One region of the Vibrio misgurnus genome, then DNA from elsewhere that is predicted to be linked to it. Evidence: predicted binding sites of a transcription regulator. Region 1 holds the regulator's gene; each other region holds the start of a gene.
The links. The regulator PurR, encoded in region 1, represses purine synthesis genes. The targets are predictions, from matches to a motif close to TNANGNAAACGTTTNCNTNA.
Positions count from the first base shown of each region.

Region 2: the regulator PurR is predicted to act here: its motif matches at 3,535-3,554, upstream of OOK74_RS04915 (phosphoribosylaminoimidazolesuccinocarboxamide synthase).
Region 3: the regulator PurR is predicted to act here: its motif matches at 4,416-4,435, upstream of folD (bifunctional methylenetetrahydrofolate dehydrogenase/methenyltetrahydrofolate cyclohydrolase FolD).
Region 4: the regulator PurR is predicted to act here: its motif matches at 5,562-5,581, upstream of purT (phosphoribosylglycinamide formyltransferase 2).

Region 1 is NZ_CP113241.1:1,403,767-1,411,235, reverse strand. It holds gene glgA (glycogen synthase GlgA) at 1-888, shown strand, start outside; gene OOK74_RS06610 (alpha/beta fold hydrolase) at 1,053-1,859, shown strand; gene OOK74_RS06605 (TfoX/Sxy family DNA transformation protein) at 2,013-2,600, opposite strand; cyclic di-GMP riboswitch class I at 2,715-2,800, opposite strand; gene purR (HTH-type transcriptional repressor PurR) at 2,959-3,969, opposite strand; gene elyC (envelope biogenesis factor ElyC) at 4,374-5,189, opposite strand; gene cmoM (tRNA uridine 5-oxyacetic acid(34) methyltransferase CmoM) at 5,306-6,103, shown strand; gene mukF (chromosome partition protein MukF) at 6,100-7,437, shown strand; gene mukE (chromosome partition protein MukE) at 7,418-7,469, shown strand, end outside.
Region 2 is NZ_CP113241.1:1,022,531-1,029,999, forward strand. It holds gene OOK74_RS04905 (NAD-dependent malic enzyme) at 1-1,461, opposite strand, end outside; gene OOK74_RS04910 (transporter) at 1,885-2,250, shown strand; gene OOK74_RS04915 (phosphoribosylaminoimidazolesuccinocarboxamide synthase) at 2,325-3,431, opposite strand; gene OOK74_RS04920 (hypothetical protein) at 3,581-3,982, opposite strand; gene OOK74_RS04925 (hypothetical protein) at 4,265-4,447, opposite strand; gene OOK74_RS04930 (J domain-containing protein) at 4,580-5,593, opposite strand; gene OOK74_RS04935 (DUF2786 domain-containing protein) at 5,688-6,371, opposite strand; gene OOK74_RS04940 (DUF3334 family protein) at 6,507-7,184, opposite strand; gene ydiJ (D-2-hydroxyglutarate dehydrogenase YdiJ) at 7,398-7,469, shown strand, end outside.
Region 3 is NZ_CP113241.1:927,470-934,938, forward strand. It holds gene minE (cell division topological specificity factor MinE) at 144-407, opposite strand; gene minD (septum site-determining protein MinD) at 412-1,224, opposite strand; gene minC (septum site-determining protein MinC) at 1,252-1,914, opposite strand; gene OOK74_RS04455 (YcgL domain-containing protein) at 2,115-2,393, shown strand; gene OOK74_RS04460 (lytic murein transglycosylase) at 2,419-3,402, shown strand; gene folD (bifunctional methylenetetrahydrofolate dehydrogenase/methenyltetrahydrofolate cyclohydrolase FolD) at 3,489-4,349, opposite strand; tRNA gene OOK74_RS04470 (tRNA-Arg) at 4,550-4,626, shown strand; gene OOK74_RS04475 (metalloregulator ArsR/SmtB family transcription factor) at 4,852-5,193, shown strand; gene arsB (ACR3 family arsenite efflux transporter) at 5,239-6,303, shown strand; gene OOK74_RS04485 (sigma-70 family RNA polymerase sigma factor) at 6,296-6,874, shown strand; gene OOK74_RS04490 (ArsR/SmtB family transcription factor) at 6,906-7,196, opposite strand; gene OOK74_RS04495 (permease) at 7,435-7,469, shown strand, end outside.
Region 4 is NZ_CP113241.1:1,052,186-1,059,654, reverse strand. It holds gene OOK74_RS05085 (L-cystine transporter) at 314-1,684, shown strand; gene sbcB (exodeoxyribonuclease I) at 1,828-3,252, shown strand; gene OOK74_RS05075 (CidA/LrgA family protein) at 3,287-3,661, shown strand; gene OOK74_RS05070 (CidB/LrgB family autolysis modulator) at 3,652-4,326, shown strand; gene cdd (cytidine deaminase) at 4,561-5,448, shown strand; gene purT (phosphoribosylglycinamide formyltransferase 2) at 5,648-6,823, shown strand; gene OOK74_RS05055 (nucleotidyltransferase family protein) at 7,211-7,469, shown strand, end outside.

The DNA of each region.
Region 1 (7,469 bases):
TCGGGAATGGAGTTTTTACAATATGGCTATGACCACGTCAGCATGCTGCGTGCCGGAATTGCCTTTGCGGATAAGATTAATGCGGTTAGCCCCAATTATGCCTCTGAGTTGTTAACTTCGCTGGGAGCGCATGGATTAGTGGATGATTTTGTACGCCGAGCGCGCGATTTACATGGCATAGTCAATGGTTGCGATTATCGTGAATGGAACCCTCGTAACGATCACTATCTACCGGTAACTTATAGTGAAGATCCTGATTCAATGCGCCAAGGTAAGGCTTTGTGTAAACAAGCCTTACAAGCTGAGCTGCATTTACCGGTGAGCGATGTGCCTCTATTTGGTATGGTGTGTCGACTTACCCACCAAAAGGGCTTTCACTACCTGTTACCCATTTTAGAGCCTTTTTTGCGTAACCGTGTCCAAGTGGTCATCGTTGGGACTGGCGAGCCAGAGGTTGCCGCTCGGCTGAGTAAGTTGGCGCATCAACATCGAGATCAATTGGCTTTTGTTGAAACTTATAGTGAACGTTTAGCGCACTGGGTTGAAGCTGGCTCTGATTTTTTCTTAATGCCTTCAGAGTTTGAGGCTTGTGGACTGAATCAGATCTACAGTATGGCTTATGGCACGCTGCCGATTGTACGAGAAGTCGGTGGGTTAAAAGATACGGTCAACGATTACGATAAATTCCCAGAGCAGGCGACTGGTTTTAGTTATCAAGAGCCGACAGCGGAAGCTTTGCTAATTACTATGCAGCGGGCATTGCTGTTTTATTTGCAGCAACCAGCAGAGATGAGCAAAGTGCAACAACGTGCGATGCTGCAAAACTTCAGTTGGCAAGTATCAGCTCAAGACTATATCAAGATGTATCAGTTAGCGCGATTTGGTTAACTGAAATTGGAAAACTCGCAAGGTACTACCTTCCAAGGCACTGTTTAGTGCCTTGATTTTTTAATGCTTTAGTTTTTTATGCTGAGACAACAGTTTCTTACAACTCGCCTGATGCCCAGCTCGCAGATTATGCTAGTCTTGGCCTGCATTATAAAGAGGTGCCAATGACGACGATTGCCGAAAAAGTGCTATTTCATAAAACGTATCACCATCCTACCAGCCATGAGTGGGTGGTTTTTGTGCATGGCGCAGGGGGCAGCTCTGCGATCTGGTTTAAGCAAATCAAAGCTTATCGTCAGCATTTCAATTTATTGTTGATTGACTTGCGTGGGCACGGGAAATCGAATCCCTTACTGAAAGGCTGGATTGCCAATCGTTACACTTTCAAAAGTGTGACACTGGATGTATTGCGCGTGCTTGATCACCTGAAAATTCAGTCGGCGCATTTTGTTGGTATGTCGCTCGGTACCATCATAGTGCGTAATCTGGCTGAGCTTGCCACTCATCGTGTTAACTCGATGGTGCTGGGTGGGGCAGTCACGCGGCTCAATACTCGTTCACAAGTGCTGGTTAAGCTTGGGCATTGGAGCAAACATATCATCCCTTACATGTGGTTATATCGACTGTTTGCTTACGTTGTGATGCCACAGCGTAGCCAAAAAGAGTCACGTCATCTATTTATTCGTGAAGCGCAAAAACTGTGTCAAAAAGAGTTTAAACGTTGGTTCACTTTAACCGCTGAAGTTAATCCTTTGATGCGTTATTTCCGTGACCGTGAATTGCCAATCCCCACCTTATATCTGATGGGTGAGAAAGATTACATGTTCATTCATCCGGTTAAAGAGATGGTGGCGCTGCACACACAAAGTGAGCTGTACGAGATCCCCAATTGTGGGCATGTGTGTAATGTTGAGCAGCCGGAGCTGTTCAATCAGCATTCAATCGAGTTTATTCAGCGTCAGATCCGTTAAGCGCGGCATTTAGCCCTAGCTGATCACGATAACGGCGGCCGGTATACCGATGAGTGATTGAGCAATAAAAAACCCGCGCCATGATTGGCGCGGGTTGGGTATTTATGTCGCGAACTCTGTGCTTGACGCGGTGAGTGTTATCATCACACTAATCTAGAGATGGCTTAACAGCTCATCACGGCGCTGCTGTGGGATCACCGACCAGTGTTTACCTTCAATTGCGCCTTCTAAGGCCCACAGCAACTCTAAGCTCACCTCGGCAGTATGAGTACGCTGAATGGCTTTATAGGCAGCGACAGAGCCGTTGGATTGGAGAGAGGCGACCGTTTCAATGCCGGCTTTCTTGAGCATTCTTTCGGTCGCTAAACGCAGGTTAGGCAGATCTTTTAAACGGTCAGGTTTGGTTTGGGCTTGCGTTTCACGCTCTGCTTTAGCCACATCAAGCGCGGTATGAGCTTCAGTTAGAATTGAGGCTGGATCACTCCAGCAATTGTCAGGCAGAGCGTAATACTTGGTCACGACAGGGAAGCCACGTTTTTTGTAAACGTATGGGGCATAACCTTGTTGTTTGAATTTTTCAATCGAGGCTTCATCGGCACGGATGTGCAGCGTATCGTTGACCACAAGTGCAAACATTGTATCGTCGACAAAAATACCAAAGCCACCAAACATTGAACGAGATTTCACACGTCCTAGCTGCTCAAAGAGCCGCATTGAATCTTTTAATACTGGTTTATCCATGCTGTTAGTCTCGGAGTATTGTTACCTACGCCACCAAATCAGGCCCGAGAAAATTAGCAAAAACATGCAGCCAAGGTGTCAATAATCAGTCAACAGCCTGTATGCATTTTTGCCATCGGCAACCCCGCTACCTACCAAGTTGTTGGTTTAGGCCGGAGGCTTTGCGTCCCACTCTTTCAAATGGTTTGCCCTGTGCGTGACATTCTTCCTGATAAAAATCAGTCATTCTTAGCGCATTCTCACAGTTTAATGTTTCAATTATGAGAATACGCAGAACTAATCCTACTCTTTCTATATGAGGTTTGTCAGATTTATGTGACAAGCTTTCAAATATAGATGGTGTGAATTTTCAAGTAAGTTAGGATTTTGTCAAGTCTTTTACGGTATCCCGTTCGACAATTTCAGGATGCATTTCAAAAATTCGCCGTTCATGCTCTTTATCTTTAATCCGTTCCAGTAAGATTTCGAACGCATTTTTACCTACGCGGCGTTTCGGTTGGTGCACCGTGGTTAATGGCGGCGAGAAATACTCGGCCAATTCAATATTGTCGTAGCCAATCACCGACATATCTTCTGGCACGCGGATCCCTTTTTGCTGTAAGCGACTGATGAGACCTAACGCCATCGTGTCATTAAAGCAAAATACAGCACTGGGGCGTTTATCCATCGCGATGATCTTATCGGCCGCTAGCACCGCAGTATCACACTCAAAGTTGCCTTCTAAAATCCAATCTTGATTGATGGGTAAATTGGCCTCTGCCATTGCGCGGCGAAAACCTTGAATACGCTCTTGGCAGGCCGCCTTGATGAAATGACCACTTAAGCAAGCAATGTCGCGGTGTCCGTGCTCAATCAGATACTTGGTCGCCAGATAGCCACCTTCTTCTGAGTTATCAATGATCTTATCCGCATTGGAAGTTTCAGGCCCCCAGTCCATGATCACTTTCGGAATGTCTTTATGCACATCCAGCATGGCTTGTAGTTCTTGGGTGAGATCAGAGCACATCACCAAAATACCATCGACCCGCTTTTCGGCGAGCATCCGAATGTAATCTCGCTGTTTTTCATAAATGCCGCCAGTGTTACATAGGATCAAGGTATAACCTTGGCGGTAACAGTAGCTTTCCACCCCATCGATCACTTCAGAGAAGAAGAGATTGGTCGATTGAGTCACTAACATGCCGATCGTGCGTGTGGTATTACACTTTAAACTGCGTGCCACAGCACTTGGTGCGTAGTTAAGTTGTTGCACCGCTTCCATCACTTTTTCTTGGGTGGTTTCTGCCACAAAGCGAGTTTTGTTGATCACGTGGGAAACGGTGGTGGTTGACACACCAGCAAGGCGCGCCACATCTTTTATCGTAGCCATAGAGTGTTCCTATCGATGACTGCTGATGTCAGCGAATGTTATTGGTGAATTAAATCAGCAGGTAAGGCGAGATTGAGCAAGCTATGATACTTGGAGTGCGAGTCACCACACATAACGTATCTTGGGCGTAACAATCATGATGCCTAAAGTAATAAAATACAAAAACCGCCGAAAAACAGCGGTTTACAATCATATTGGTTTTATCATTTGCGGGTGAATTTTAGACTGCGCCGCCAGCAACTGCAATCAAATTCATTCATCAAACGGTAACTTATTTCTGAATTGATAGGTCTAGCAGTGATAGCTTATTGACCTTGTACCTTAAATCAATCCGCAATCGCAACAGGATAGCGAATGTGCACTATCGCTGTTGCGAGTCGAACAGACTAAGGCATAACCGGTGGTTAATCGGCCAGCGTGACATTGACCGGTTTCGTTTCAGGTGCAGGACTGGCATCACCCACCACGCTATCGCGTAGCGTTTGCCACAGTAGCCCTAAGCTTTCGTACCAAAATAGCTCAGTTTGTTCAAGATAGCGTGATTTTGGAATGTACTTGTCCCAAGGCTGAATAATATTCAGATGACCTAAGTAATTGGTCGGTGCCGCAATCGGGGTTAGACCTGCTGATTGAAATTCGCGCATGGCGCGTTTCATGTGGCTGGCCGATGTTACTAATACCATACGCTTTTGCTGCACAAATGCCGCTGCTTGGCGCGCTTCTTCCCAGGTATCTTTGGCGGTTTCCAGCAAAATAATATCGGATTTGGGTACGCCAAGCGCGAGGGCGACTCGCGCCATCATCCGCGCGTGGCTGACTTCACTGCCGCCGGCATAGCCGGAGAGAATTAATTTGGAACCTGGGTACATGCGGTAAATACGAATACCTTCACTTAAGCGCATTAATGCCGCGCGAGTGAGTTCCGAGGTCGGTGGTATATCATCATCCACAACATGACCATTGCCGAGCACCATTATGTAATCGAGCGAGCCTTCGACCGGTAAAAAGGCGGTGTAAGCGCGCTCAAGTGGCATTAATAAACGAGTGGCAACCGGTTGAAAGGAGACCAGAAACAATCCAGAGAGTGAGAATAAAACCACCAGACAGCCAGTTTTGCGTTTGGCAGTGAACATGATCAGCATCAAGCCGAGAAAACCAAGGATCAGCAGCGCTGGCAATGGCATCAACAGCGAAGAAAAAATTTTTTTCAGCTCAAACATAGTGAAAACAGTCCGAAAAAACAGCACTTGAATATAAAAAGAGTCGAAGCCTCTTTATTCCTGCTATTCCTGTGACAGAATAGCGGGCACGATGGATTATCATAACTCAAGCTACTGTGACTGAAGACCGTAATTTCGACAATATTGCCCACAAATTTGCAAAAAATATTTACGGCTCTGACAAAGGCGAGATCCGCCAAGTCATTGTTTGGGAAGATTTGCAGCAATTACTCGCTCAATTCAATGCATCAAATGCACCTTTGCACATATTGGATGCAGGGGGAGGCTTGGCGCAACTTTCGCAAAAAATCGCTCGGCTTGGTCATCACGTCACTTTATGTGATCTTTCTTCACAAATGTTGCAATTGGCTGAGCAAGAGATTGCCAACCAAGGCCTGCGTGAGCAGTATCGGTTGGTTCACTCATCGGTGCAGACCATTCAACAGCATCTTAGCGAACCGGTTGATGTGTTGTTATTTCATGCGGTGATGGAGTGGCTGGCCGATCCTAAGCCTGCGTTACAAAACGTGTTGGCACAAGTTAAACCCGGTGGTATGGCATCGGTGATGTTTTACAACTATCACGGTTTAGTTTACAAGAATGCGGTGTGTGGCAACATTCCACACGTGCTAGAAGATATGCCACACCGTAAACGATTCAAATTACAACCGCAGCAAGGCTTACGCCCTGAAGAGGTCTACCAATGGATCGAACAGGCGGGGTTTGAGATCTGCGGAAAATCCGGTATTCGCTGTTTCAGTGATTACATCGGCAACATGAAAAACATGGGCGAATATCAGTATGAGGATTTGCTCGCACTGGAGCGCAAATTCTGCCGTCAGGAGCCTTACCTCTCATTGGGCCGATACATTCATGTATGGGCTCAGAAAAAACAAGAACAGGAAATACAATGAGTGAGTTTACTCAGGATACTGTGCAAAAACCGATCGACGAATTGGTCAGTTGGGTCAAACAGTATGACTTCTCATTGAATCTACCGACTGAGCGCTTGGCATTTTTGCTGGCGATAGCGGTGCTCGGTAACGAAAGATTTGATGAAGAGCTCGGCGAAGGGGAACTGCACGATGCATTTGCGATAGTCACACGCATGTTTGCAGAGTCGGGCGAAGCTTCTGCTTTTCGAGCCAATAATGCGATTAATGATCTGGTTAAGCAGCGACTACTGAGCCGCTTTACCAGCGAAATGACCGAAGGCGCGAGCCTGTATCGGTTAACGCCTTTAGCGATCGGTATCTCCGATTACTACGTGCGGCATCGTCAATTTTCCAAACTCAAGTTATCGATCCAGCTCTCGATGGTGGCCGATGAAATGGCCAAAGCGTTGCAATCGGCGCAGCAGGGCGGCAATGCGGCACACTGGCGCAAAAACGTGTTTGGGGTGCTCAAATATTCGGTCAGTGAAATTTTTGACCGCATCGATCTCAACCAGCGAGTGATGGATGAGCAGCAACAGTCGGTCAAACAGCAGATCGCCGAGCTGTTAAATAAAGATTGGCGCGATGCGATCAACAACTGTGAAGCCTTGCTGTCGGAAACCTCGGCGACGTTGCGAGAGCTGCAAGATACTCTGCAAGCGGCGGGCGATGAGTTGCAAACCCAAATTCTTGATCTCCAAGAGTGCGTGTATGGCAATTTGGAATTGGACTTTATCGAAGAGACGCTGTTTGCGTTGCAGATGAAGCTCGATCGGATTACCAGTTGGGGACAGCAGGCGATCGATCTTTGGATCGGCTACGACCGCCACGTGCATAAGTTTATTCGTACCGCGATTGACATGGATCAGAATCGGGCGTTTAGCCAGCGCCTGCGTCAATCGTTGAGCGACTATTTTGAACAGCCTTGGTACCTCACTTACGCTGAGGCCGAACGTTTATCGGATCTGCGTGATGAGACTCTGGCGCTACGTGATGATGAAGTCACCGGCCAAGTGCCTACCGAGGTGGAATACCAACCACTGCAACAAGTGAATGACGAATTGGCTGAGCGAATTAGCCATATGCTGAAAGTGCATAAAGAGCAGGGCAGCGCGCTGGATTTAGCCCAGGTACTTCGCGACTACTTAGCCAGTCATCCACGCACTCATCATTTTGATTTAGCCCGAATGGTTGTCGACCAAGCGGTGAGGCTCGGTTACTCCGAGTCTGATTACCGCGCTATCCAGCCGAACTGGACAGCGATTAACGATTTTGGCGCAAAGGTACAAGCGAATGTCATCGACCGATATTAATCAATACATGCCAGAGAATCTGGCCAAAGCGA
Region 2 (7,469 bases), 380 kb from region 1:
GGATTCCATCAGCATTTCATCGGTAACTCGGCGTGCATTGGCCGCTAACACCCCAAGGCCGATGCCTGGAAAAATATAGCTATTGTTGCATTGTACAATGGGGTAGGTTTTACCGTCGTGTAATACGGGATCAAATGGGCTACCCGTAGCGACTAAAGCCTCACCATTGGTCCAGCGAATGATATCGCTTGGCAGCGCTTCGACTCGACTGGTTGGGTTCGACAGTGGAAAGATAATCGGTCGTGGGCAGTGCTGATGCATCTCTTTGATGATCTCTTCACTAAATAGCCCCGGTGCGCCAGAAACGCCGATCAATACGGTCGGTTTGGCATTGCGGATCACATCATGCAGTGAGTAGCCACTTTGTTCGGTACTCCAATGTTGGGTGCTGGCTTTTTTCTGGACCAAACGCTGTTGGAAATCGAGCAGATTGGGCATACCTTCTTCGAGTAGTCCCCAGCGGTCGACCATATACACTTGTGAACGTGCTTGTTGATCGCTGATGCCTTCCGAGACCATTTGCGCAATGATCGCTTCGGCAATCCCACAACCGGCAGAGCCAGCACCTAAAAAGGTGATCCGCTGCTGCGAGAGTTGACTTCCAGCGGCTTGACAAGCCGCTAATAAAGAGCCGACCGTTACCGCCGCGGTACCTTGAATATCATCGTTAAAACAGCACACGCGATTTTTATAACGCTCAAGCAGTGGCATGGCATTTTTCTGGGCGAAATCTTCAAATTGAATTAAAGCATCAGGCCAGCGACGCTGCACCGCCTGGATAAACTCATCAACAAACTGGTCGTAGTCTGGCCCTGTGATCCGCGGATGACGCCAGCCCATGTACATTGGATCCGCCAGACGCTGTGGATTATTGGTTCCGGCATCTAACACCACTGGCAAAGTGTAAGCGGGACTAATTCCACCACAGGCGGTGTATAACGACAGCTTACCAATCGGAATCCCCATCCCGCCTATGCCTTGGTCACCAAGGCCAAGGATGCGTTCACCATCGGTAACCACAATCACTTTGACATTATGGTTGGCAGCATTATTGAGTAGGTCATCGATGCGATCACGATTCGCATAAGAGATAAATAGCCCACGACCACGGCGATAAATATTAGAAAAATTTTCACACGCTGCGCCGACAGTAGGGGTATAGATGATCGGCATCATTTCTGAAATATGGTTTTGTACCAGGCGATAGAATAGGGTTTCGTTGGTGTCTTGAATATTGCGCAAGTAAATATGTTTATCCATATCGCTTTCAAAGCCACGATACTGCTGATAAGCGCGCACCACTTGTTCTTGGATGGTTTCGGTGGCTTCGGGCAGTAAGCCCTCGAGGTTAAATGAAGCACGTTCTTCTGCGCTAAAAGCACTGCCTTTGTTAAGCAACGGAGTACTGAGCAGAGCAGGGCCAGCATAGGGGATATAGAGTGGACGTTTATCGTTATTCATAGTCGACCTGTTGATAGGGTAGCAGAGACCGCAAAAGAATACCGATTTGCGAGCTGAATTGTAAGTGGACAATCGGATGGCTGTTTTTGATTATTATGCTTCTGTGCACAAGGACATAATTTGCCATATTTATGGTTCAATTATTCATCAATCGCTTAGCGATAATATGATGAACATGGATTATTGCTTTCTGGGGAAAAGATTTCATTTGAGTATGGAAATATTAATCAACTAAGCACATATCATATAAAATATGTATCTCTAGTGTTATTAATTTGGTTTTTATATAGCCTTTTGATTTGTTTTTAAAGTATAAAAGACCTTTTTTATATATCGTATTGCTATATAAAAAAGATTAGTTAATAGTGTGTTGGGTTGCCAATTGTGTCGGAGAACAGAATGGAAAAGGCAAGGATCAGCGCTGTGTTTGATTATACCGCCTTCTTAGGGGTGTCATGCAGCCAAAAATGGACTTTTGCTGAAGCAATTAGCTTATTGGCCTCGGTGTTTGGCCGCGATTGGTCAAAAACGATGGGGCAAGATCATGGCCTTGAGCCGCAAAGTCCTCAAGATCGGCTATGGGATATTGCGTTAAAGCAGCTCTCTACCCGACGCAGTGATGAATCAAATGTGATCACTTTGGTTAAATTAGCCAAACAGCAAGGGATTGAAGAGCTGACGTTAGTAATGCCTTATGCTCTCGATGAGCAGCAGTTAACTATGATTCAATCCAAAAGTGCGGCCTGTATTGAAGCCACCAATCAAGATGAATTGTTAATTAAATGGTAAATGAAATTAGCCAGTTAATTGTGAGAGGGTGAGCAAGCAAAGGGGCATTCATGCCCCTTTGTGCATTATGTTATTTAGTGTTCGATCAAACCGTACTCTTTATCCAAAATGTCGATGATCTCTTGTTTTGGTTGAGTGCTGAGCGTAATTGGCTTACCGGTGATTTTTTCTGCGATCCCAAGATAGGTGCGTGAAATATCTAATAGCGCTTGTAGAGGCAGTGCATTATCACGCGCTAAAGCTTCACGTTCCGGCATCCGCTCTTTATTGAGCAAAATGTCTGGATCAGGGAAATAGTTGAGCAGGAACTGGCGGAACCCTTCTTTGGAGTTTTCGACAATTTTACCTTGTTGATATTGCTCAGCGTCCCAAATTCGCGATGAGTCAGGCGTCCCTACTTCATCCATATAGATCAGTTTTTGCTGCCCTTGAGCATCGGTCACGTAACCAAATTCAAATTTGGTATCGACAAAAATTTGCCCAACAGCGCTTAGCGCTTCACGGATCACCGAGAAACCTTGTTTGAGCAAAATTTCATAATGATCAATATCTTGTGGTTGGTTAAAGTTAAATGCAGCGTAGTTTTCTGCAATGTCTTGGCGCGAAATATTGACATCATCGGCTTCAGGTACGCCGGGAATACCACGCAAAATACCTTTGGTTGATGGAGTCAATAGCAGCTCTGGTAATGGACGGTCTTTTGCGAGTCCTTCAGGTAGCGTGATCCCGCAAAACTCGCGTTCGCCTTTACTATAAGCACGCCACATCGACCCGGTAATATATTGGCGGCAAATGGCTTCAATTTTGATTGGGCGTGCTTTTTGCACAATCCATACCAATGGATGCGGAATATCTAAAATATGGCTATCTGCCAATCCGTGCTGTTGAAACAGTTTGAACCAGTGATTGGAAATGGCATTTAATGCTGCTCCTTTGCCCGGCACACCCTGTACACCCCCTTCGGCGTGCCAAATACAATCGAATGCCGAAATACGATCACTGATCACCATAATGGCTAAGGGAGCGTCTGCGGTCACCGGATAACCTTTTTCTTTGATTAGGCGGCGGCTATCTTGCTCGGTCAACCAATACACAGAACGGACTTTGCCGCTGTGAACCGGTTGATGAGTACGAATTGGGAGGTCGTCATTGACGGCAAGGACTTGATCTGCAAGGCTCATTGAGACATTCCTATCTGGATTCAAACATCATTTTTGTGATTGACCGTGGTGGAAAATCACCTGTTGAGCGCATAATACCAGAACTAATTTCTGTCGCCAGATAAAAAGCAAACGTTTGCTTAAATTGTTATAACCCATTCCTACCACGCTCAATGCAGAGCGAGTGGGGCTTGCTTGATGAAAAACAGCGCACAGTCATTCTGTTGGGCAAAATGTTGCAGCTGCTGCTGAGTCTCTTGGTCTATCGCGCTGGAGGCCACAATCGCACTGGCGGTACGGCAAGCAATGGCCTGCGCGACAATCTCAGCTTCAGAGTGAGATTTTGATGCTTTAAGGTGGATCACTTTGCCGCAGTCAATGTGATGGGTACTCAATGATTGAGTGCTGGGCCGTTGGCATTGCGCCGTATACAGGATCCACTGTGCTCGCTCAGATAAACGAGCGAGTTGGCACATAAAGTGAGCGATATTATTTGACTCATGAGTCGTGGGTAAGCGATGCCGAGTGCGCGATACATGTCTGCTAAAAGGTTTGAAGTCAGAGTGCCACATAATGCTGTTTCTTTATCCATGCTGTATATAATTACAGTATTATTGGTTGGCTGATTTTGCAACTTATTTTTGGGTAAAAAAAACACAACTGTCGATTGTTGATGCTATGTGTAATTTTATCTAATTGATTTTATTTGATTATTAATTTCGTGTTCGTTCAAGCAAGATATTCGGCATGGTTGAGTTTTGTGAGCGGCAGCACGTGAGTTAAATCAGTGAGGGTTGGTAATAAAACAGAAAAAGCACACTAAGGTGCTTTTTCTCATTCAAGCCAGAGAGGGATTAGCGTATAGCTTGCTGTGTGTTTCGCAATGCCATTTCAGCTAAGTTAAATTGCCGAACATCCAAACGAGCCAACTCATTACAACTGGCACAGGAATAATGGGCCTTGCCATCGAGGTATTGATGTTTTATCAGTGGTTTTGCCTGTTTGCACCAATCACAGGTGCCTATTACGCTATACATGGTCTGTTCTCCCAGCAAAATCAGGCGTAAATTTTGCGCAAATTATCGCATGAGTGGGCAAAAAAAGTGAGTGATTTGTGATGGGAAGCGACCGATTGCACAGCGCAAGATCTGACTGAACCGTGGTGAGCATCACTCAGTTTGTTTGATTTGTGGATGATGTAGCGAATCGATAACCATTTTTACGGCGCCATTAAGCCGTTTCATCTCTTGGTCACTGCCGCCTAGATCGGGATGGTAAATTTTTGATAACTGCTTATAGCGCAGTTTGACCGATTTAATATCAAGTGACTGAGTCGGTTCAAAGCCCATCTGTGCCAATGCCATTACCATCTTTTGTTGATTAGCATTGTGGGATTGCTGTTGCAGTCGTTGGCAAGTCTGAAACAGCTGATCCAATTGTTGTTTTTGGCGTTTTATCGTCAATTGCTGTGCTTGGAGTTGAGTATGTAATTCACGGTCAGGCGCTGCAAGTCGACGGTGTCGTGGTGGCCAATGGCGGCGTAGCACAATGACCAATGCCATCATTAACAGTGACAGAATACTGAGCGTGAACGGCCACCAATTGGTTTGAGTATCTTGCTGGCTGGTGGGCTCGTGCGTTGTCGCTGGTAAGCTGAGATCTTGATCTATTAATTGGTCGAACTGCGTTATGCTATAGAGCTGTTTTTCACGCTGCTGATTGAATTTTTGTTCGAGTAAATCCGCATAACCTTGCTCGGCTTGAGGATCTTGCTTGGCATGCACTCGATACCAAATCTCGGCTAAGTCGAATGTCGAGATGGGGGCTGTCTGCTGTTGGTACCATGCGGCTAAGGTGGTGGTAGCGCGAATATTGCCGCTAAGGGCTAATTGAGTGAGCCAGTATTGAGTTTGCAGTGCATCGGGTTCAACCCCTTGCCCAGTCATATAACTATTGGCCACTTGTGCCATTGCTGCAGGATGCTGTTGCTCGGCGGCTTGTAAAAACCAATAAAATGCCTCATGTTGATTTTGTGTTACCGAGCTGCCCGTTTGGTAAGCTAGGGCGAGTTGGTATTGCGCCTGTGGGTTTTGCGCGTTGGCAAGCGAGAGCAGTTCGCTCAGTTCGTTGGCGGCCAGTGGGCATGATAAGAGCAAACACAACCATAAACGGCGTAAACTCATGGTCTTTTTTTCCTTAACAAGATAAAAAGTTTAGCCAACAATCCGCTAGCGTTGTGTGGCTCGCCGATGCATTTTTGCCGTGCTTAACCCAGCATTATCTCAACTGCTTCGGCGCTTGTGCTCCGTGGATCGGCCGATTGACTGATACACGGCGCCCTTTTTTAAGGCCAGTCTCGTAGTCTGCGGTGAGATTTTTCATCGCTTCTCTTAATTGTTGTTTGAAGGTTTCACGGTCAATATTTTCGAATTCTTTATCAATGTAGCTATTGATTTTGTTCATTGAATCATCATCTGGAGTGATGATCGGTAATTTTTCTAACGCACCTTCAATCCAACCGGAAACAAAAGAGTTGACGCGCCGAGTGACCTCGAGGGAAGAAGTGCCGCTGCCGGCAAAGCTGTTGCGAAATTGGCCCGTGTGCTCATTCATTTCACGATAAATAATATCAAATGCGAATGCCGCAAAGATGGCGCGATCCGCTTCGCCAATAAACTCAACGCGTTTTAACCCCTTGTGATTAAGCAATACCGCTTCTACGCCAAAACGAGTATTAATTCCGCGGATCACCCGCAAAATACCTGAGGATATGGCGGCGGGCAGCAAATGGCTTGACTGGGTTTTCCCCATTTTGATGAACTCAATATCGTCTTTATCAAGACCGTACTTGAGCATCAAATTATGCGCCATTTTGATTGCATTCGCGGCTTCATTGACGTTGGCAGAATTGCCTAACTCAAGGCATTTAGCGATTTTTTTAAGGGCTTTTTGTTTATCCATTGATCAGTAAAGCAGATTCGGTACAGCGAAAGAAAAGTCCGACATTCTAGCCTTTTTGGCCGCCAAGGAAAAGGGAAGAGGCCATCTGTTGCAAGATGGCTCTGATTAGCAATGGATTATAAGTGAAGAGTAAAGTTAAAGCCCGAGCTGGGCGAGTAAATCTTCAGCGCTTGCTTCAGTTGCAGAAGGCGCGGCAACCGATGATAGTTGTTGCTGAGCGGCTTGTAAAATATCGTCTGGACTTTCATCCTCTTGCACATCAAATTCTTCGAGTTGAATAAACTCAGTTTTATCCATCGCCAATTCTAGGTAGAAAATATTGTTATTGGCGGTAGAAAAGGTCACTCGGCGTGCTTGTGGACGGTCTAAATTGGTATCAACCGACAGCACAACCTGTTTGTTAAGTGACAGCATTTTCGGTTGGTTTTGGGTGATGTTGGTTTGCAGTTGTTTGCGCACTTTATTGGTAAAATCGCCCACCAACTGATTCATCAGCTCACCTAACACATCTCCAACCTCATCTGAGGTGTGTAAAATGGCCAATTCTTCTTCTGGCATGCCCATATTGCGCATGTAATTGGTGTAAATCTCAAGTGCAGCTTTGGCGGCAAAGTTGATCACCACTAATCCAGTGAATCCACCATCGAATAGGACAAAACAGCCAAAATCCGGTTTTAGCGAGGTTTTATTAATTTTTTGTACCATCGCAGAATAGTGAACCGGTGAATGCGTCGCGGAAGTGAGAACCGTAGAAACCGATTGGCACAGCATAAGTAAAATATCTTCGGTGGTGACTATGTGATTTTTTTTCATCGTTTTTTTCCATACAGTTCTAGAGAGATAAATAACAGAATAGGTAAGCAATACATAAAGTTGAAAAAATTCTGTTGCAGCGCATTCTGGCATTCAGATTCTGATTTGATCACCCTTTTAAATGTTGTAAAGTGACTCAACTCAAAGATTATTCTTTAAAATCTAACAATACCCAAAGCTGATAGGATCAGCGTAGTAGGGGGCAGGAAGCAAATGTTACCAAGACTTCATCACCAATCCGACGTTGACCCGGTGGTTTTAACCTTTTTAGATCAGTTAAAGCTC
Region 3 (7,469 bases), 480 kb from region 1:
AATAGATAATAAATCTTTATTTTATGGCTACTTACCGTCGTCGCAGCCGAGTCGCGGTACTCACTGACAGGTCAAGCTGCTACGCCAAGTCGTTTCAGTATAGTTAAAAAAAACCCTCAATGTTGAGGGTCTTTATAAATCAGCTATTTTTCATCATCAGGTAAGGTGACGTTGAGTTCAAGGACTGAGATATCATCGTCCTTATGCTCAAAAGAGAGTTCGACCATTGAAGGGTCAACCACGACATATTTGGCAATCACTTGCAAAATATCCGCTTTTAGCTGTGGTAAGTAGCTAGGCGCAGGATCATCTTGGCTACGACGTTCGGCAACAATAATCTGCAAACGCTCTTTGGCAACGCAGGCCGAAGTTTTCTTCTGTGGGCGGAAAAATTCCAGCAATGACATCGGATTAGCCTCCAAATAAGCGTTTGAAAATACCTTTCTTCGCTTCAGTTAGAAAACGAAATTCCACTTGCTCACCGAGTAGGCGTGTCACGGTATCTTGGTACGCTTGACCGGCATCGGATTGCTCATCAAAAATAACTGGCACCCCTTTATTAGAGGCATTCAGTACCGCTTGGCTCTCTGGGATCACCCCGAGTAGGGGTACATGCAGGATCTCTTCAACATCTTGTACGCTGAGCATTTCACCCTGAGTTACCCGAGTTGGATTGTAGCGTGTGAGCAGTAGGTGTTGCTTAATCGCCGCTTGACCTTGTTCGGCCCGCAAAGACTTAGAATCGAGAATGCCGAGGATACGGTCAGAATCGCGTACCGATGAGACTTCTGGATTGGTGGTGACAATCGCTTCGTCAGCATAATAAAGAGCCATCAAAGCACCTTGCTCAATACCCGCAGGGGAGTCGCAAATGATGAAATCAAACGCCATCTCCTTCAGTTCATTGAGCACACGTTGTACACCATCTTTGGTCAGCGCATCTTTATCACGGGTCTGTGAAGCGGGCAAAATGAATAAATTTTCATTGCGTTTATCTTTAATTAACGCCTGATTTAGGGTGGCTTCACCGTTGATGACATTGACAAAGTCATACACCACTCGGCGCTCACAGCCCATGATCAAATCGAGATTGCGCAGACCGATATCAAAATCGATCACTGCGGTTTTTTTGCCTCGCAGCGCGAGACCAGAAGCAATTGCAGCACTGGAGGTGGTTTTGCCAACCCCGCCTTTTCCTGACGTGACGACAATAATACGTGACATGTTATGGTTTCCTTTCAATCTTAAATCTTAAATCGTGAGCGTTTCGAGGTGAAGTGACTCGTCAGTCATACTGAGCATCACTCTCTGTTGCCAAAACTGACCCTCAATTTGATCGCTTAGCCAATAATGGCCAGCAATCGAAATCAGTTCTGCTTGCAAATCATGGCAAATAATTCGTGCTGCGGTTTGCCCACTGGCTCCTGCAATTGCTCGGCCACGTAAGGTTCCGTAAATATGGATTGAGCCATCGGCAATCACTTCTGCTCCCGCACTGACATGGCTTAAAATCACTAAGTCGCTATCTTTGGCGTAGATCTGTTGCCCTGAGCGCACCGGCGTACTGACCACTTTGGTCGGGGTTAGCTCAATCGGAGCTTGAATGGCAGAGTTGGTGGCACTCATCACCGCAAAACCTGCCGCAGCAGCCAGATTTTGGCTGCGTTTATCTTTGCACCCAGTAATGCCGACTGGGATTAAACCAGCGTCAGTGATCCCTTGTTTTAAAGCCGGATAATCCAGATCTGCAGTGACTTTTGCCACATTAATCACCACTGGAGCATTAGCAAAAAAAGCCGGGGCTTGCGCGACCTTTTCTTGCAGAAATTGTACCGTGTGCGCAATTTGGTGGTCAGAAAGGTGTAATACCGACAAAGTAAAGCTACTACCTTTCAAGTCAGGGGTTTTCGACATAGCCAGGTTGACCTCAAGAAACTCTATGCTTTGCAGAGAGAGCATTGGCTGGGAACAGGGCTGTCATGTTATATTCAGTGCTAAAACACGGCAAGTTATCTTGCGGTGAAATAAGTGATTTGGCATCAACTTTGGTCAAAGTTAATTGAATTTAAGATCAAAGGCCCTAATCGGGCGCACATCTAATCAAAAGGTTTGTCATGCTTTGTTCAATTTATAAAAGTGCCAAAAAAGAAGGCGCTTATCTGTATATTCCCAAACGGGACGATTTTTCACAGGTTCCTGACACCTTACGGCAGATGTTTGGTAAACCTATCTTTGTGATGCTGGTGAATTTAGAGCAGCGTCAACTTGCGCAGGTGAGTGTGGAGAACGTCAAGCAGTCACTGCAGACTCAGGGATTCTTCCTACAATTACCACCTCCTGCGGAAAATATACTTGAGCAATATAAGGAGCGCCAAGCGCACTCAAATACTTGATTAAAGATCGCTCAAGGAGGGCATCTTGAAAAAATTATTATCGATAGTATTGGGCTTGGCTTTGTCAGCACCACTACACGCCAGTGAAGTCAGCACCGAAGTCAGTTTTGAACGTTATATCGAAAGCTTAAAACAGCAAGCTCGGCAACAAGGTATTTCCGAACATATTATCCAACAAGCGTTTGGTGATGTTGAATATCGACCTCGTGCGGTGGTTGCCGATAAAAATCAACCTGAAAAAAAACTCACCTTGGATGAGTATATTCCACGGGCAGTGCCTGAATGGAAAGTAAAACAGGCTCAGGCTTTGTATCAAAAGCACTATGCAGAATTGCAGAAAATTGGCCAGCAGTACGGTGTGCAACCGCGTTTTATTGTCGCACTGTGGGGTGTTGAGAGTAATTTTGGCGCATTAACCGGTAATTTTAAGGTGATTGATGCTTTATCAACACTGGCTTATGAAGGTCGTCGTGAAGAGTTTTTCCGCAAAGAAACCATGGCAGCATTGCAGATCCTCGAACAAGGCCATATTGATCCCGCCGCGATGAAAGGCTCTTGGGCGGGAGCGATGGGTCAGTGTCAATTTATGCCTAGCTCATTTTTGAATTTTGCTGCTGACGGTAATGGCGATGGCAAAAAAGATATTTGGGGCACCCGCTCGGACGTATTTGCGTCCACCGCCAATTATCTCAGTCAATCCGGTTGGGATGATAAATATACCTGGGGACGTCAAGTAAAAATTCCGCAAGGTTTTGACCGTAACCTAGAAGGTCGTCAGCCAGAAAAAGGCAAAACCTTGCAGCAGTGGAGCAAGCTCGGAGTGACGCGTTATGATGGTAAGCCATTGCCCAAACTGACTGACGATATTCAAGCTTGGTTGATCATGCCGGATGATGAAGCGGGGCGTATTTATTTGGTCTACAACAATTACCATGTGCTGATGAAATGGAACCGTTCACATTACTTCGCGCTCGCGGTGAGCCATTTAGCTGATCGGATCAAGTTTTGAGTATGAGCTGGCATTCTTGAGGTTCTTCACTAGAATGCCAGCCATAGTCACTGCTAACGCTTAATTATTCGTGTCGCAATGATTTTTTAATCATGGGTATGGAATTGTTCGCACGCGAGTAAGGTATTCTCAATCAAACTGGCCACTGTCATCGGGCCAACGCCGCCTGGAACTGGAGTAATGAAACTGGCATGGCTGCGTGCAACCTCATATTCCACATCGCCAACTAATTTGCCGTTCGCAAGACGGTTGATACCAACATCGATCACGACCGCACCGGGTTTAATCCACGCACCGGGAATAAAGTTCGCTTTACCGACCGCTACCACTAAAAGATCGGCTTGACGTACGTGACTTTCAAGATCTTGAGTAAAACGATGACAAGTGGTGGTGGTACAGCCGGCTAACAGTAGCTCAAGCGTCATCGGGCGGCCGACAATATTAGAGGCACCAACAATCACCGCATGTTTACCATGCAGTGGAATATGGTAGCGCTCCAGCAGCGTGATAATGCCTTTTGGGGTGCAAGAGCGCAGTTTGGGGATCCGCTGTGCTAAGCGACCCACATTGTACGGGTGAAAGCCATCAACATCTTTTTGAGGATCAATGCTTTCCAATATCTTGGTGGTATCAATGCCTGCTGGTAAAGGAAGTTGCACCAAAATGCCATCAATCTGTGGGTCATGATTGAGTTCATCGATCAGCGCCAATAATTCTGTTTCATGAGTGCTGGTCGGGAGATCGTAAGATTTAGAGATAAAGCCGACCTCTTCGCAAGCGCGTCGTTTACTACCGACATAGACCTGTGAGGCTGGGTCTTCGCCCACCAGCACAACGGCAAGCCCCGGCGCTCGTAATCCAGCTTGAATGCGCGCTTTAACTCGGTTTGCGACTTCTGAACGGACGGTTTGCGAAACCAGCGTTCCATCAATATTTTGAGCAATCATGACTTTCCTTACAGATTTGGAGCGAAATTTTTGTGCGCATTGTGGCAGATAATTTGAATTTCATCCACAGGCAAACGTTTGCTTAGTTGTATTTTTCAGCAGTGAAACATCGATTGGTAAAATATTGCTCGTTCGCAACAGAAAGTAAGATAAAGGCATTGATCTCAATGGTTTTACTCGTATAATCCTCACCCTGTAGTGCGCCCTTAGCTCAGTTGGATAGAGCACGTGCCTTCTAAGCATGTGGTCACAGGTTCGAATCCTGTAGGGCGTGCCATTTCTTCTCAGCACTAGCAAGTTGATTCTTGCTGGTGCTTTTTTATCTCTAATATTTGCCAAATTACCCAACTCAATAGCTCGCTAGGTTGTTTATAGGGCGATTTTGCAAATTGTCAGCTTGTCGATGTTCTCAAATTTAAACACACTATTTACGATAGCATCGTTGACATGTGAATTTTCATATATATGACATTTCGCATGTTAAATGACCTTTAATTATAATATGCAACAAAGAGCGCTTAATTTGTACAAAGCACTTTCTGAAGAAACTCGGCTTAAGTCTCTGCTTTTAATGCAGAAGCAAGGAGAGTTGTGTGTCTGTGATCTCATGGAAGCGCTGAATCTCAGTCAACCCAAAGTATCTCGGCATCTTGCCGAATTGCGGAAGCACGAGCTTGTTCTGGATGAGCGACGTGGTAAGTGGGTTTACTACCAAATCAACCCCGCGCTAGCTCCTTGGGTCAAGCAAGTGCTGGAAATCACCCTTAAGCATAATTTGACATTTATCGAGTCAGAGTTGCAGTTCATCAAAGGCAAATCATGTTCGAATGGTGTGAACGAATAATGCTCTATTCCGTTGATTTATCAATTTTAAATGAAAGAGGTTTGTATGAGTAATGTCTTAAGCTGTGTCGAAACCAGCGCATCTGAAAAAATGAGTTTTCTTGATCGATACTTAACCGTATGGATTTTTCTTGCAATGGCAGTTGGTGTCGGGATTGGCGTGTTATTTCCTCAGGTCGCTCAGTGGAACGAAAGCCTATCTGTTGGTTCAACCAATATCCCGCTTGCCATTGGCTTAATCTTAATGATGTACCCGCCATTGGCGAAAGTGAACTATAGCCTTTTAGGTGAGGTAACTCGTGATAAACGCGCGATAACGCTTTCTTTAGTGATGAACTGGCTCGTGGGACCGATTTTGATGTTCATCTTGGCTATTATTTTCTTGCGCGATCAGCCTGGCTATATGATGGGACTCATTCTGATCGGCCTTGCTCGATGTATCGCAATGGTGTTGGTTTGGAATGATATCAGCGGCGGGAACAAAGAGTACGGAGCAACCTTAGTTGCCTTAAATAGCGCGTTTCAGATTATCACGTACAGTTTTATGGCATGGCTGTTTATTACTGTTTTGCCCCCTTACTTTGGTCTTGACAGTTTCGTTGTTGACATCACTATCTGGGCTATTGCACAAAGCGTCTTAATTTATTTAGGCATCCCTTTCTTAGCTGGTTTCCTAAGCCGTAAACTCTTGGTCTCAGCAAAAGGTGAACCGTGGTATAACGAAGTCTTCATCCCTCGTATTTCGCCAATCACCCTGATTGCGCTTTTGGCAACCATCGTTTTGATGTTTAGCCTGAAAGGTGAACTGATCATTGAGTTACCGATGGATGTATTCCGTATTGCAGTGCCACTTATCATCTATTTTATGGTGATGTTTTTTGTGAGCTTTTACATCGGGAAACGTATGGGTATTCCTTACGACCAAAATGCATCCATCGCCTTTACTTCATCTGGTAACAACTTCGAGCTGGCTATTGCCGTATCAATCGCTGTATTTGGATTAAATTCTGACCAAGCGTTTGCAGGTGTGATTGGACCTTTGGTTGAAGTCCCCGTTTTAATTGCTTTAGTCAACGTCGCCTTGAGAATGAAGCGTAAATATTATGCCTAAGAGCCGTATTTCGAAACAAACTTCAGCAGTGCCATGTCTTATTGAGACATGGCATCTTTCCGAGTCAGAGCTTTACTACTGGCTGCTTAAGCAAACAGGTGATCCTGAGCTGAGCTTTGATTTACTACAAGATACCTTCTTGAAGGCGTTACAGCAGAAGCAAGCGTTTTGCGATATTCAAAACCAAAGAGCATGGCTATATCGGGTAGCACGGAATATGCTCATTGATAAGCAACGCAGGGCGAATAAAGAACAAGTTCAGGATCTGAGTGATAATACGTCGATATGGGAAGAGTATGAACTTCCCACCGTCGATAGCCTTGCGCAATGCCTACCTAAAGCGCTATCAAAACTGACTGAGTCTGAAAGCGAAATTATCAAACAGTGTGACCTACAAGGTCTTACTCAACAGCAGTTTGCCAAGCAAAATGGACTTACTTTAGTGGCAACCAAATCACGCATTCAACGCGCTAGACAGAAACTTCAACACATTTTGCAAACGCAATGTCATATACGTTTCGACGAACAACAGCGTGTTTGTTGCTTTTTCAAAGATAGCGATAGTCTCTAAAATCGCATTAATTCGAACTCGCTAAGTCGATCTATTCTTCATCACAACAACACTCTTGCCGTAAGAAGTTGATTACTGCCTCTAAACAATCATATTCGGCTACGCAATATAAGGTACGCCCCTCACGACGTTGAGAGATTAAACCTGCTGAGGCCAAGCTAGATATATGATGTGAAAGTGTAGACGCTGGAACGCCAAGTACCTCTTGTATGACTCCCACCGCTATCCCGTGATGACCCGCTTTAACCACAACCTTGTAGATACTTAACCGAGTGGCATGCCCTAACTCTTTAAGCGCTTTCGCTACCGCTTCTAGTTCCATTGTAGTCTCTTTAAATAATCGCTTCGAAAATACTTCGATGATAATGGAAACATTAATGCGTGGCAAACATGACAGGCTGACGTCGATACAGTGAGAAGCGAAATGTCTTACATTCCTATTTTTATGGAAATATAAGGTTGACGAACACCTTATTAATACTATAATTCCAGAATTATCGAAACGAAAAGTGCAACAAGTTGACCAAGATACCGCAAAGAATGTGATTCGGAGATTCAATATGAACCAAGAAATTGCCACCATGGCAAAAGAAGC
Region 4 (7,469 bases), 350 kb from region 1:
CGTCCCAATCAATTAGCCATCAACGACGTCGATTGATTGCGCAAGTTGCTCTCGGATAATGCATTTGGGGGCTAGTTTTATTGCGACTCATGAGTCAATCGCTCACAAAAACACCACCAATCACACAAAGTGCGTGCAGACTGATTTGAGATTAATCAAATCTCGATGTTTGATAACGATTAGTTATAACACATGATTTTTTCTGCGTTTATTTTTGTGATAGTGATCGCTATATTGCTGACAAGTGTTCTCATTTAGGATGGTGGCGTTGAGCTTGATCAAGCATGCCATCCCTGCCAATAAGGATTATATGATGTCGGTGATTACTCTCGCTGCGCTGGTGATTTTCGCAGGTTTATTGCTGTTTCTGTTTGGGCTGCAAAAAAAATCAGCCACTCTTTCTCGTCAAGTTTTATTCGGTTTAATGCTTGGTAGTGCCTTTGGTTTGGCTCTACAAGTAATTCTAGGTGAAGGCCATTTGGCCATTCAAGAGACTCTGTCTTGGATTGGCATTGTCGGCGATGGCTATGTCGGTTTGCTGAAAATGGTCATCATGCCACTGGTGCTGGTTTCGATGATTTCGGCGGTGGTACGCCTAGATAAAAATGGTTCACTTGGCAAAATTTCTGGTTTAACGATTGGTATTTTGCTGATCACCACAGCGATTTCAGCCTTGATCGGTATTGTGATCACCCAAGCTTTCGGCCTAACCGCTGAAGGGCTGATTACCGGTAGTCGTGAAACCGCGCGGATTGCCGTTTTAGAAAGCCGCGTATCCAGTGTGGCGGATCTCACCATTCCACAACTGCTGGTCAGCTTTATACCCACCAACCCGTTTGCCGATTTAACCGGTGCGCGTTCGACGTCTATTATCGCGGTGGTGATCTTTGGAGTGCTGACCGGTATTGCGGCACGTAAAGTGATTGCCGATAAACAAGAGCTCGCCACCCCAATTCGTACTTTTGTCGAAGCGGCACAAGCGATTGTGATGCGTCTAGTGAAAATGATCATGGCGCTGACCCCTTACGGGATTGCCGCACTAATGGCTAAAGTAGTGGCGACATCCAGTGCGGCAGATATTCTCAGTCTGCTCGGCTTTATCGTCGCCTCCTATGTGGCGATTGCACTGATGTTTGTGGTACATGGCCTACTGGTCGGGCTGGTTGGCGTCAACCCAACGGTTTACTTTAAAAACATCTGGCCAGTGCTGACCTTCGCGTTCACCTCACGCAGTTCAGCTGCGACCATTCCACTTAATGTGGAAGCACAAATCACCAAACTGAACGTGCCACCCGCGATTGCGAACCTTTCTGCGTCATTTGGTGCCACAATTGGTCAAAATGGCTGTGCTGGGATTTATCCTGCCATGTTGGCGGTAATGGTCGCCCCAACCGTAGGCATCAACCCACTTGATATTCATTTTATGCTATCACTGATCGCGATGATCACCATTAGCTCATTTGGTATCGCTGGGGTCGGTGGCGGTGCAACCTTCGCCGCTCTGATTGTGTTGCCAGCCATGGGCTTACCAGTAACGATTGCCGCGCTGCTGATCTCTATCGAACCGCTGATTGATATGGCGCGTACTGCACTTAACGTCTCTGGCTCGATGACCGCAGGCACAGTCACTAGCCGTTTGCTCAAGCAAACCACGTCAAGTGAGCCACAAACTCAACAAGCCTAAATTGCCCTTCTATTCAAGCCGATGCCCTGCATCGGCTTTTTGATGATAAAAAACCACAAATCCGCCGCAAGCCCCGAGCAGCAATTGCTATGTCAGAGACAGGATGGTCTAATAACCGCACCTTTCGCGATTTGGTCAGCCACATGCAGCAAGAACACCAACCCACTTTTTTCTTCCTCGATTATGAGACTTGGGGAGTTAATCCCGCGCAAGATCGTCCTAGTCAGTTTGCCGGTGTTCGAACCGATATGGATTTCAACATCATTGGCGAGCCGCTGGTAATTTACTGTCAATTGCCGAATGATTATTTACCTGGCCCAGAAGCGGCGCTGATCACTGGCATTACCCCACAAACCGCTAACCAGCAAGGTTTGCCTGAACCGGAATTTATTGCACGGATCCACGCGGAGCTCTCCACGCCAAATACCATTAGCCTTGGCTATAACAGCATCCGTTTTGATGATGAAGTGACTCGCTATACTTGCTATCGCAACTTTATTGACCCTTATGCCTGGAGCTGGCAGCACGGTAACTCGCGCTGGGATCTGCTTGATGTGATGCGCGCTTGTCACGCATTGCGCCCAGATGGGATCGTCTGGCCGGAAAATGAGCAAGGCTTTACCAGCTTTAAGTTGGAGCACCTTTCAGTGGCCAATGGCATAGAACACAGCAACGCGCACGATGCAATGGCCGATGTGCTGGCCACCATTGAGTTGGCCAAAAAAATTAAAGCGGCCCAGCCGAAGCTGTTTGAGTATTTTTTCACCATGCGCCACAAGCGTAAACTGACCGAATTGATTGATATTGTAAATCAAACTCCACTGATGCATGTTTCCGGCATGCTGGGGCGTGAGCGTCAATACACCAGTTGGATTGTGCCGATTGCTTGGCATCCCACCAACCAAAATGCAGTCATTGTGGTCGATTTGGCCAAAGATCCTCAGCCACTCTTCGATCTGGATGCGGAAACCTTGCACGATCGTCTTTATACTCGTTATGAAGATTTAGCCGCCGATGAACAGCCAGTGCCGGTGAAACTGGTGCATCTTAATAAGTGCCCAATCCTCGCGCCGGCCAAAACCCTAACCGCAGAGAATGCCGAGCAGATCGGTATTGATCGCGCCCAATGTCTGGCCCATTTGCAGTTGATCCGTCAGCATCCTGAAATTCGTGAAAAATTGGTCAACGTATTTAGTCAATCACGGGAGTTTAGCCAAGCACAAGATGTGGATAGCCAGCTGTACGATGGATTCTTCTCACCCGCCGATCGCGCCGCAATGGAGATCATCCGCACCACCGACCCCGACTATCTCGCTAGTTTAGCGATTCGCGTGGCCGATAAACGCATCGAGCCCCTGCTCTTTCGCTATCGCGCACGCCATTATCCACAAACGTTAAATGATAGTGAACAACGTCGCTGGGCAGCACATTGCCGCGACTATTTCGAACGCCATCTTGAGAGTTATATGCTTAATTTGGAAAACTTAGTTCTTGAACATCAAGCTGACCAAAAGAAAATGGCAATTCTAAAATCGGTTTACCATTACGTTGAACGACTGGCTTATTAACTTAACGTTTATTTTTTACTTGCTGATGTGAACCATGCTGAAAACAATCGCGCAATACGTGGTCTCGATGGGACTGATTTTCCTCTGTCTGCTTGCCGGCGTCCATTTACAAACTTGGCTCGGCATTGCTATTCCTAGCAGTATCTTAGGCTTACTGATTTTATTTGCTCTGATGGCCAGCGGCTTAGTGCCGGTAGAATGGGTTAAACCGAGTGCCAGCTTATTTATTCGCTATATGATCCTGCTGTTCGTGCCGATCAGCGTTGGTTTAATGGTACATTTCGATACTTTAGTCGCCAATATCGCTCCAATTTTAGCCGGTGCGATTGGTGGCACATTATTGGTGATGGTCACGCTAGGTCTGCTACTCGATCGTCTACTCAAGAAGGGAAAAAAATCATGTGGTTGATTGTCACCCTACTGGTCTTTTTTAGCGCGCGCTGGGTAGCGCAAAAATGCAATACACCATTAGCCAATCCGTTACTGATCAGCATTGGTCTGCTGATCCCGTTGTTGACTTATCTTGATGTGCCGTTTGACACCTACTACGCCGACAACCAGTGGCTGAGTTATTTACTGCAACCGGCCGTGGTGGCTTTGGCATACCCACTGTATGAGCAGCTACCACAAATTCGCGCCAACTGGCGAATTATCACCTTTGCCTGTGGCGTAGGCAGTGTGATGTCGATGATCACCACCAGTGTGATTGCAGTTAGTATGGGCGCAGATAGTCAACTGATCGCCGCATTAATGGGCAAATCGGTCACCACTCCGATCGCGATGGAAGTGACTCGTCAATTAGGGGGCGAGCCGGCTATTGCGGCCATTTTAGTGCTTCTGGTTGGGTTATTTGGCGCAATCCTCGCTTATCCGATTTACCAACTGCTCAACATTACTCACCCGATTGCTAAGGGGCTGACCATGGGCACGGTATCACACGCGTTAGGTACCGCGAGCTGCGCAGAAAAAGATCCGCGTGATGCCGCCTTTAGCTCATTGGCACTGGTGGTATGCGGCATTATTACTTCGCTATTAGCCCCAAGCCTGTTTGCTTTGGCTCTGTGGTTGCAATAGATCTGTGGTTGCAACAAAACTCTCGTTGCGATAGCACTGGCTAATAACACCGATCGCTAACTAGGGTTAGCAACCAAATACCCGCCCACAACGTTCGTGAATCGACCTCATTCGCGTGACCTCACTCTAATAATGTAATTATTGGTAAAATTACATTATTAGGTGTGACTTTTATCACCTTATTAAATCTGATATTGCCTAAAATAAGTAGCCATGTAACCAAAAGGAATCAAAATGAGAGACCGTATTGAGCAAGCATTACAAACAATGCCGGCTTCTTTTGCCCCATATCTACGTGAATTGGTATTCGCCGAGGATTTTGGTGCCACTTTCTCTGTCGAGCAGTATCAACAACTGTTAACCCTCTCTGGGCTAGAAGATGCCGATCTGCGCATTGCGCTGCTTCCACTGGCGGCCGCTTACTCTTACGCACCCATCTCTGAATTCTATGTCGGTGCTATCGTGCGCGGCGTTTCTGGGCGTCTGTATTTGGGCGCCAATATGGAATTTACTGGCACCCAATTAGGCCAAACGGTGCATGCCGAACAATGCGCGATCAGCCACGCGTGGATGCAAGGTGAAACGGGAGTAGCGGACATCACCATCAACTTTAGCCCTTGTGGACACTGCCGCCAGTTTATGAATGAGCTCACCACGGCAGCATCGCTCAATATTCAATTACCCAACCGTGCGGCAAAAAGCTTACAACAATATCTGCCTGAATCATTTGGTCCAGCCGATTTAGGCATTCAAGATGGTTTGATGGCTCCCATCAATCACGGCCAAAGCTGTAACGATGATGATGAGCTGATCCAACACGCGGTGCGCGCAATGAACCGTAGCCACTCGCCTTATACCCACAACTTGAGTGGAGTCGCCCTACACATGCGCAATGGTCGTGTATTCTTAGGGGCTTATGCGGAAAATGCGGCGTTCAACCCAAGCTTGCCGCCACTACAAGTCGCGTTAGCACAACTGATGCTCAATGGTGAATCTTTTGCAGAGATCCAAGCGGCCGCCCTAGTAGAAAGCTGCAACGGTAAAATTAGCCATCTCGCTGATACCCAAGCCACCCTAGAAGTGCTGAATCCCGACATTCCTCTCGCCTACTTATCACTCTAATCATCTGAAGAGGCGATCCGCCTCTTTTTTTTGCAAACGGCTCACCCACCGTTTTCGCCATAAAACTGTCATCAACTTGACGCGATTAATGGTTAATCTGGCGGGCTACAGCGGGAAGCAAACGTTTTCTTTTGCATTTCGTTCCAGTATGATGGCCGCTGTTTTTGCTAATGTGACTGAATGATTATAAGGATTGTCTATGTTTGGGACTGCTACTCGGGATAACGCAACACGAGTACTTTTACTTGGCTCTGGAGAACTGGGCAAAGAAGTTGCCATTGAGTGCCAACGCCTAGGCCTCGAAGTCATCGCCTGTGATCGTTACGCCGATGCACCTGCCATGCAGGTCGCCCATCGCAGCCATGTGTTCGATATGCTCGACGCCGATGCACTACAGCAAGTGATCGATCTAGAGAAACCGCACTTTGTCGTGCCTGAAATTGAAGCGATTGCCACCAGTAAATTGGTCGAATTAGAAGCGCAAGGCTTAAATGTCGTACCCAGCGCGCAGGCGACGTTACTCACTATGAACCGTGAAGGTATCCGTCGTTTAGCCGCAGAAGAGCTCGCGCTACCCACTTCCCCTTATCAATTCGCTGATAGCTATCCAAGTTTTGTCAGTGCCGTTGAAGCGATTGGTTTCCCTTGCGTCTGCAAGCCAGTGATGAGCTCTTCAGGCAAAGGACAAAGCGTGATCCATACGCCAGAGCAAATTGAAGCCGCTTGGCAGTGTGCCCAACAAGGTGGACGCACTGGCGCAGGCCGGGTGATTGTCGAAGGTTTTGTCGATTTTGATTACGAAATCGCGCTGCTCACAGTTCGCGCGGTCGATGGCGTGCATTTTTGTGCCCCGATTGGTCATCGTCAAGAAGAGGGGGACTACCGCGAATCTTGGCAACCACAGCAAATGTCGGAAAACGCAATTAAAGCGGCAGAATACATTGCTGAGCAGATCGTCAACGCGCTGGGTGGCTATGGATTATTTGGTGTTGAGCTGTTTATTAAAGGCGATAAAGTCATCTTCAATGAAGTTTCACCGCGCCCACATGATACCGGAATGGTAACGCTGATTTCTCAAGAGTTGTCTGAATTTGCCTTGCATGTGCGAGCTTTTACTGGCTTGCCGGTTGGCCAAATCGTACAGTATGGCCCAGCCGCTTCAGCGGCGATTCTGGGTAACGGCCAATCAGACAATATTCAGTTTAGCGGATTAGATGAGGCATTAAGCGTGCCGCACACCCAAGTGCGTTTGTTTGGCAAACCAGACATTGCCGGTCGTCGCCGTTTAGGAGTAGCGCTGAGTCGGGCTAAAACCACTCAACAAGCCATCGAGCGCGCGATTGAATGCGCAAAAGCGATCAAGATCGATTACTAATTAAACTCGCAGCTTCATACCATACCCAACGTGCGCTGATCAAACAGCGCGCGTTTTCATCCCCAGCAAACCAACCTGTCACTCCCCTCTCAATCTCAAAATCCCTGGCGCCCGCTTACCGGTTACATTTATTTACTCTTCGAGTTTGAACTCGATTAATCATGTACAGTCTCAAACAATACTGATTAGAAAATGATTTATTGGTGATCTGAGTGTGATCAACTACTCGCTTCCGATCAGACGTGAGTTGTAAAAATCATCCCCCACCCCCATTGAATAACATAGGTAACAGCAAGATAACCCAAACCAGTAACCACTTTAATTGCTCTGTCAGGCCCCCCTTTTCGGTCCATTTTTTAACCCAACAGCGCAAACTAAGGAGAGTGAATGAGTTTATTGTTCCGTACCACGGCACTTATGCTTTTATTGCTCAGCCGAGCTCCAGCAATGGCAGCCATGCCATTAATTTCAACCTCAAGCCCAGATAACCATGAGGAGTCACAGCAAAATGAAGTCAGCTCGACACTCTTTCGCCACAGCCTCAGTGGTTTGTATGGCATCACCAGCCAAAGCTATCCGCTAGTTCAGCCTTATCAGGATTTCGATGTACTTTATAGCAAAGCACACCAAGCACAGCTGGAATTAG